Regions from separate parts of the Pseudocitrobacter sp. 2023LY-00077 genome, predicted to be linked through region 1. Evidence: predicted binding sites of a transcription regulator. Region 1 holds the regulator's gene; the other holds the start of a gene.
The links. Region 1 encodes LexA, which represses DNA repair genes until DNA is damaged. Its sites were predicted from a motif close to TNCTGTATGTACATACAGNA; they were not measured.

Region 1 (3,910 bases):
AATCGTTACGGGTTTCCCAATCGCTGACTTCTTTCTCAGCCTGATCTTTGGCATATCCATAACGTTCCTGGATTTTACCGACCAGCTGATCGCGTTTACCTTCGATAACGGTCATGTCATCGTCGGTCAGTTTGCCCCATTTCTCTTTCGCTTTACCTTTGAACTGTTTCCAGTTACCGCTGAGTTCGTCTTTGTTCATCATCAGCTCCTTATCATTCGATCATGGATGAGATATCACTTCGTCCTTCGGCGTTCATTTCTGCTGAACGTGATAATAAGTGTAGATGAGGATATCGCCGACGATTCACTATTCAGAATCTTTAACCATCCACGCCGTTATGTCTGCGGCGAAAACCAGGTGCCTTTTTGCCAGTGACGACGCCAGATAACCGCCAGCGACAGGCCACGCAGCGCAAGGAATACCGCCAGTGCCAGCCATAAACCATGGTTGCCTAATACCGGCACCGTCAGCAGCGTTAAGGCGAACCCGGCGGCAGCCACGGCCATACTGTTACGCATTTCCGCACCCCGTGTCGCACCAATAAACATGCCATCCAGCAGATAACACCAGACACCGATTACCGGCAAGACTGCCTGCCAGAGCACATAGCGATCGGCAAGCTGCTGCAACGACGGCAGTGACGTCAACATTGCCACGATATGCCTGCCTGCCAGGGCGTACACCAGCGCAAACGCCAGCGCCACAATGCCTGCCTGTCGGCAGGCCGCGCGCCAGACCTGCTGTAACTGGCTATCATCACGCGCGCCATAAGCCTGCCCGGAGTGCGCTTCCACGGCATAGGCAAAGCCATCCAGCGCGTAGGCGGTGAAGGTGAGCATGGTCATCAGTACCGCATTGACCGCCACCACATCGCTGCCCAGCCGCGCGCCAAATACGGTTAATGCGCCAAAGCAGAGCTGAAGCAGTAACGAGCGCAGCATAATGTCGCGATTGAGCGCCAGCAGGCTGCGCATATTTCCGCGCCAGGCCGTCTTCAGCATTTCAGATGTAATACCGCGTAGCACCAGCACCTTACGCGCCATCAGCAGGCCAATGAACATCGTGGCATATTCGGCAATCACCGTCGCCAGCGCCGCCCCCTGCACGTTCATATGCAGGCCCATCACCAGCCACAGATCGAGAACGATGTTCAGGACGTTGCCGACGATCAGCAAAATTACCGGTGCACGCGCGTACTGAACGCCGAGCAACCAGCCCAGCAACACCAGGTTGGCCAGCGAGGCGGGCGCGCTTAACCAGCGAATTTCAAGGAAGCGCCGCGCCTGCTCCAGCACCGTATCGCTGCCGCCGACAACGGTGAGTGCCAGATTAATCAGCGGACCTTTGAACAGTACGATAAGTAACCCTGCCCCCAGCGCCAGCAGCAGCGGTTGCACCAGCGCACGGGCAAGCCGAAGGGGATCTTTCGCGCCGAAGGCCTGCGCAGTTAAGCCGGTGGTACTCATACGTAAAAAGAGCAGCAGCATAAACAGGAAGCTGGTTGCCGTTGCGCCAATCGCCACGCCGCCGAGATAGACCGCGCTATCCAGATGACCAATCACCGCCGTATCCACCAGCCCCAGTAAGGGAACCGTGATATTGGAGAAAATCATGGGGAGGGCGAGACGCCATAATGCCTTGTCGGCAGCCGTGAAGAGCGACATGGTTAGGAACCTGAACAGAAAAGAGAACGAACAACGGCGCATGATGCGCCGTTGTTATCGGGAGAGGATTACAGCCATTCGCCGTTGCGGATCACGCCAACGGCCAGCCCTTCAATGGAGAAGTTCTGACGGCTAAGATCGACGACAATCGGGGAAAACTCGCTGTTTTCCGGCAACAGTTCAACGACGTTGCCCTGTTTTTTCAGGCGTTTTACCGTCACTTCTTCGTCGATACGCGCAACAACCACCTGACCGTTACGCACGTCCTGGGTTTTGTGCACCGCGAGCAGGTCGCCGTCCATAATGCCGATATCTTTCATCGACATGCCGCTAACCCGCAGCAGGAAGTCAGCGTTTGGTTTGAACAGTGAAGGATCGACCTGATAGTGACCTTCAATGTGCTGCTGTGCCAGCAGCGGCTCACCGGCGGCAACGCGGCCAATCAGCGGCAGGCCGGTTTCTTCTTCCACCAGCAGACGAATGCCGCGCGAGGCGCCAGAAACAATTTCAATGACGCCTTTACGCGCCAGTGCTTTCAGATGCTCTTCCGCCGCATTCGGGGAACGGAACCCCAGGCGCTGAGCAATTTCCGCACGCGTTGGCGGCATGCCCGTTTGGCTGATGTGATCCCGGATGAGATCAAACACCTCTTGCTGCCTGGTCGTTAACGCTTTCATTCCGCCCCCTGGGTGTATATACAGTTATGCTGTGAGTATATACAGTTAACGGCTATTTTGGAACCGCAAAACACACAAAATACAGGAGTTTTCGCAGATTATGCGAGCCTCAGTGGAAATGCGACCACAGCAGCACGCCCCAGGTCATCACCGCGACGAAAATCGCCAGCAATACCGCCGCAGAACCCATATCTTTCGCCCGCCCGGAGAGTTCGTGATATTCAGAACCAATGCGGTCAACTACCGCTTCCAGCGCACTATTGAGAATTTCCACTATCATCACCAGAAGGACGGAGCTTATCAGCAAGACGCGGGTAATGGCGTCAACGTCCAGCCAGCAAGCGATGATAATGGCCACAACCGAGGCGACCCCTTCCTGGCGGAACGCGGCTTCGTTTACCCACGCCGCGCGAAAACCTTTCCAGGAATAACCAGCCGCTTTGATAATTCGGGTGAGTCCAGTGGTATTATTGGCCATCAAATAGAACCTTTTAGCGTTATACGCATCAATGACAGTAGCTGTTATCGGCGGTAGAACAGAAATCCTGCTGACTTTCTGATATTCTTGCCGCGCATTTGCATGATTAACCAGAGGCTTTACATCGTTTATGTCCGGTTGGCCACGAATTTACTACAAATTACTGAATTTACCATTAAGCATACTGGTAAAAAGCAAGTCTATTCCGGCAGAGCCTGCCCAGGAATTGGGGCTCGATACGTCGCGCCCGATCATGTACGTCCTGCCTTATAACTCTAAGGCCGACTTACTGACCTTGCGCGCCCAGTGCCTGGCGCACGATCTCCCAGACCCGCTTGAGCCGCTGGAGATCGACGGCACCTTACTGCCCCGCTATGTGTTTATCCATGGCGGCCCGCGCGTGTTCACCTATTACACGCCGAAAGAAGAGTCTATCAAGCTGTTCCACGACTATCTCGATCTGCATCGCAGCAATCCGAATCTGGACGTGCAGATGGTGCCGGTGTCGGTGATGTTTGGTCGTCGTCCAGGGCGTGAGAAAGGCGAGGTGAACCCGCCGCTGCGCATGCTGAACGGCATCCAGAAATTCTTCGCCGTCTCCTGGCTCGGCCGCGACAGCTTTGTGCGTTTCTCGCCGTCCGTCTCGTTGCGCCGCATGGCCGATGAACACGGTACCGATAAAATTATCGCGCAAAAACTGGCGCGCGTGGCGCGTATGCACTTCGCTCGCCAGCGTCTGGCCGCAGTCGGCCCGCGTCTGCCAGCGCGTCAGGATCTCTTCAACAAGCTGCTCGCCTCCCGTGCGATTGCCAAAGCCGTTGAAGATGAAGCGCGCAGCAAAAAAATCTCTCATGAAAAAGCGCAGCAAAACGCCATCGCGCTGATGGAAGAGATTGCCGCCAACTTCTCCTACGAGATGATTCGCCTGACGGACCGCATTCTCGGCTTCACCTGGAACCGTCTCTATCAGGGTATCAACGTGCACAACGCCGAGCGCGTTCGCCAGCTGGCGCACGACGGCCACGAGATTGTGTATGTGCCGTGCCACCGTAGCCATATGGACTACCTGCTGCTCTCCTACGTGCTCTAT
Region 2 (3,910 bases), on a different contig from region 1:
GAACGGCAGCGCTTCGGCGTTCGCCTGTACATATTCCACGTTGCCGATAACACCGTGGTTGCGCAGCTTTTCGCGCCCCATTTTCAGCATAGAGTCGTTGATATCAGCCAACACGACGCGACCGGTTTCACCCACCATGCGGGAGAATTTCGCCGTTAAATCGCCCGTACCGCCTGCCAAATCGAGGACGGTTTGCCCACGACGTACGCCGCTACAGTCAATGGTAAAACGCTTCCATAAACGGTGAATACCAAACGACATTAAGTCGTTCATCACATCGTATTTTGCGGCCACAGAGTGGAAAACGTGAGCGACCATGTCTTCCTTCTGGGATTTGGCGATTGTCTTAAAGCCAAAGTGCGTCGTGTCTTGTGATTCCTCAGCCATCTCTAAGCCTGCTTATAAAGAAAATGTTCATGGAGTGTAACAGATTGGGCGCAATTGCCCTACGATTCAACCCCGTCACACTCCCTCAAACGGGGTTAACCGTTTTCCACGGCTAGAGGATCATCATCGTCAGAATCAGCCCCTTGCCGTAAACGAAACTCATCATCCTGCGCCGTAGCCTGCTCGACTAAATCCGGATTAATCTCGCGTTTCACCTCGACACCGAGGTGACGGAACGCTTCCGTTTGCGCCAGCAGATTCCCGCGCCCGGAAGAGAGTTTCTTCATCGCCTGACGATAGTTGTCCTGCGCTTTATCCAGGCTCTGCCCGATAGCAGACATATCATCAATAAACAGGCGCATTTTGTCGTACAGACGGCTGGCCCGTTCGGCGATTTGCTGCGCATTGCGGCTCTGGTGTTCATAGCGCCAGAGATTAGCAATGGTGCGTAGCGCTACCAACAAAGTGGTAGGACTTACCAGCATAATGTTATTTTTTAAAGCTTCATTGATCAGTTCGGGCTGTCGGTCTAATGCCAGCAAAAAGGCGGGTTCAACAGGGATAAACATCAGGACGTAGTCCAGCGTTCGCAGCCCCGGAAGCTGCTGATAATCTTTGCGCCCCAGCAGGCGAATATGGTTTCGCACAGCGGCGATGTGCTCCTGCAATGCCAGTTCGCGGGTGACGTCATCTTCGGCATTGAAGTAGCGTTCATAAGCCACCAGCGTCATTTTGGCATCGACCACCACATCTTTTCCCTGTGGCAGGCGAACGATGACGTCCGGCTGCATGCGGGCGCGGGTATCGGTTTCGATACTAACCTGAGTTTCGTATTCGTAACCTTCACGCAGGCCAGAGGCTTCCAGCACGCGCGTCAGCACCACTTCGCCCCAGTTGCCCTGAGTTTTATTGTCGCCTTTTAACGCGCGCGTCAGGTTGACGGCTTCACGCGTCATCTGTTCATTCAGCTGTTGCAGATTACGAATTTCATGGGCCAGCGTGTGGCGCTCTTTTGCTTCCTGGCCAAAACTGTCCTGCACCTGGCGGCGAAAGCCGTCAAGCTGCTCGCGCAACGGGGTAAGTAAACTGTTGAGGCTTTGACGGTTTTGCTCATCCACCCGACGATTGCTGTGTTCAAAGATACGGTTGGCCAGGTTTTCGAACTGCTCGCTCAGGCGCTGCTCGCTGTTGATCATCTGGCGAATTTTGTCTTCCGCATGATGCTGCGTGGCTTCCAGCCGCGTGGTCACTTCACGCAAATCGGCTTCCAGCGAGGTATTGATTTCACGCAGGCTACGCAGTTCATTGTTCAGCAGCTCGCACTCCTCGCGCCAGTGCGCGTTCTGAGCCAGCTGTTGCTTCGCAGCGCTCAGCTCGCCGTAGATATCACGCTCTTCGGCCAGTTGTTCCGCCCGCTGCTGCGCGACGCGATAGCTCGCGGCCAGCCAACCCAGCGCAACGCCCGCCAGTGCAACCAGAAAATAAATAAGAATGGCGATATCCACAATGCCCCCTGCATGAACGACTTACGGCAAAAATAGAATTGTGCTGTATAGATGTCCAGTTGAAAAGGTTTTTCCTGCGAGGAGGTACGCAAAATGAAAAAGGCCGAACGTGTCGGCCTTTAAGAAGAGAAGAAGGTTTACAGCAGGCGGCGAGCCGCTTCCACAACGATTTTCACCGCGTGGCTTTCGGTTTGTTTCATCGTCTCAGCGTTCGGGATCTCCTGCTGAGTACGGTTCACAATCACGCCCGCGACCATCCCTGCGCGCAGCCCCTGGCTGGAACACATGGTCAGCAGCGTCGCGGATTCCATCTCGTAGTTCATCACGCCCATCGACTGCCACTCTTCCATGGAGCCTTTGAAGCGGCTAACCACGCGGCCAGAGAAGGTATCGTAGCGTTCCTGACCCGGATAGAAGGTGTCGGAGGACGCGGTTACGCCAACGTGCGTGGTCGCGCCAATCTCTTTGGCCGCCGCAACCAGCGCGGTGGTGCAGTCGAAATCAGCCACAGCCGGATATTCCATCGGCGCAAAGTGCAGACTCGCACCGTCCAGACGAACGGATGCGGTGGTGACCAGCACGTCGCCTACGTTGATATGCGGCTGAATCGCGCCGGTAGTACCGACGCGCAGGAAAGTGCGGATGCCCAGCTGCGCCAGCTCTTCAACGGCAATAGAAGTAGACGGGCCGCCGATACCGGTAGAGCACACAATCACCGGCTTGCCATCAAGCTCAGCACGCCAGGAGGTAAATTCGCGATGGGATGCCAGTTTGACCGGCTTTTCCATCAGCGCGGCGATCTTTTCCACACGCTCCGGATCGCCAGGGACGATAGCCAGCGTAGCCCCTTGTAAATCGTTTTTAGTGAGGCCGAGATGAAAAACATCAGACTTAGACATAGAAAACTCCTCTGTGGATCGGTTTTGTCAGAAGAAGCAAAAAGCCACTTTACAGAAGACGAAGACAACATTTCGTGACCACCGTCACCAGGAACCAAAAATATTGCATAAGATTCCACGCAAAAAGTGATTCACATCACATTAACAAGTTATATCTTCCGTTGTTGCACAAAAATCGCCCGTATTCAGGCACTGTGATTTGTCTATATTAAAGAACATTACAGAAGCGCTAAAAGCTCATTTAAAGGTACGGAGAATGCCATGACCACCAACAACCAACCTGGGTTTGCACCTGCCGCATCACCTCACGCAACGACCACTGTTCGCACATCAGAGGCCGAAATAACCGCTGGCGAAACATCGATCCCCTCTCAGGGCGATCAGCTACCCGCGTATCACGCACGCCCAAAACACAGCGATGGCCCGCTTCCGGTGGTAATCGTAGTGCAGGAGATTTTTGGCGTCCATGAACACATTCGCGATATTTGTCGCCGCCTGGCCTTAGAAGGCTATCTGGCCATCGCGCCAGAGCTCTATTTCCGTCAGGGCGATCCGAACGACTATGCCGATATCCCGACCCTCTTTAATAACCTGGTCACGAAAGTACCTGACGCACAGGTGCTGGCCGATCTTGACCACGTTGCCAACTGGGCATCACGCAATGGTGGGGATGCCAGTCGCCTGATGATCACCGGCTTCTGCTGGGGTGGCCGCATCGCCTGGCTGTATGCTGCACATAACCCGCAGTTAAAAGCCGCCGTCGCATGGTATGGAAAATTGCTGGGCGATAAATCACTGAATTCACCGAAACATCCTGTCGATATCGCCGTCGATCTCAATGCACCGGTACTGGGTTTATACGGCGGTCAGGATACTGGCATTCCGGTTGATACCGTAGAAACCATGCGCCACGCACTGCGCGCCGCCAATGCCAAAGCGGATATTATTGTTTACCCGGACGCCGGGCATGCGTTCAATGCGGATTATCGTCCAAGTTATCATGAAGAATCGGCGAAAGATGGCTGGCAGCGCATGCTGGAGTGGTTTAAGCAGTATGGTGGGAAAAAATAAGGATTTTGCCCGGTAATGCGTTCGCTTACCGGGCCAGTACACTTTACC

Region 2: rmuC (DNA recombination protein RmuC) is a predicted target of LexA. The motif match lies at 1,934-1,953, and genes of this name have one in related genera.

Annotation. Positions count from the first base shown of each region.
Region 1 is NZ_JBSPEI010000013.1:112,590-116,499, forward strand. Features, by position in the region: gene ACWWFX_RS17330 (CsbD family protein) at 1-199, opposite strand, end outside; gene dinF (MATE family efflux transporter DinF) at 337-1,665, opposite strand; gene lexA (transcriptional repressor LexA) at 1,734-2,342, opposite strand; gene ACWWFX_RS17345 (diacylglycerol kinase) at 2,452-2,820, opposite strand; gene plsB (glycerol-3-phosphate 1-O-acyltransferase PlsB) at 2,951-3,910, shown strand, end outside.
Region 2 is NZ_JBSPEI010000022.1:16,048-19,957, forward strand. Features, by position in the region: gene ubiE (bifunctional demethylmenaquinone methyltransferase/2-methoxy-6-polyprenyl-1,4-benzoquinol methylase UbiE) at 1-387, opposite strand, end outside; gene rmuC (DNA recombination protein RmuC) at 483-1,892, opposite strand; gene udp (uridine phosphorylase) at 2,030-2,791, opposite strand; gene ACWWFX_RS21970 (dienelactone hydrolase family protein) at 3,053-3,862, shown strand; gene metE (5-methyltetrahydropteroyltriglutamate--homocysteine S-methyltransferase) at 3,906-3,910, opposite strand, start outside.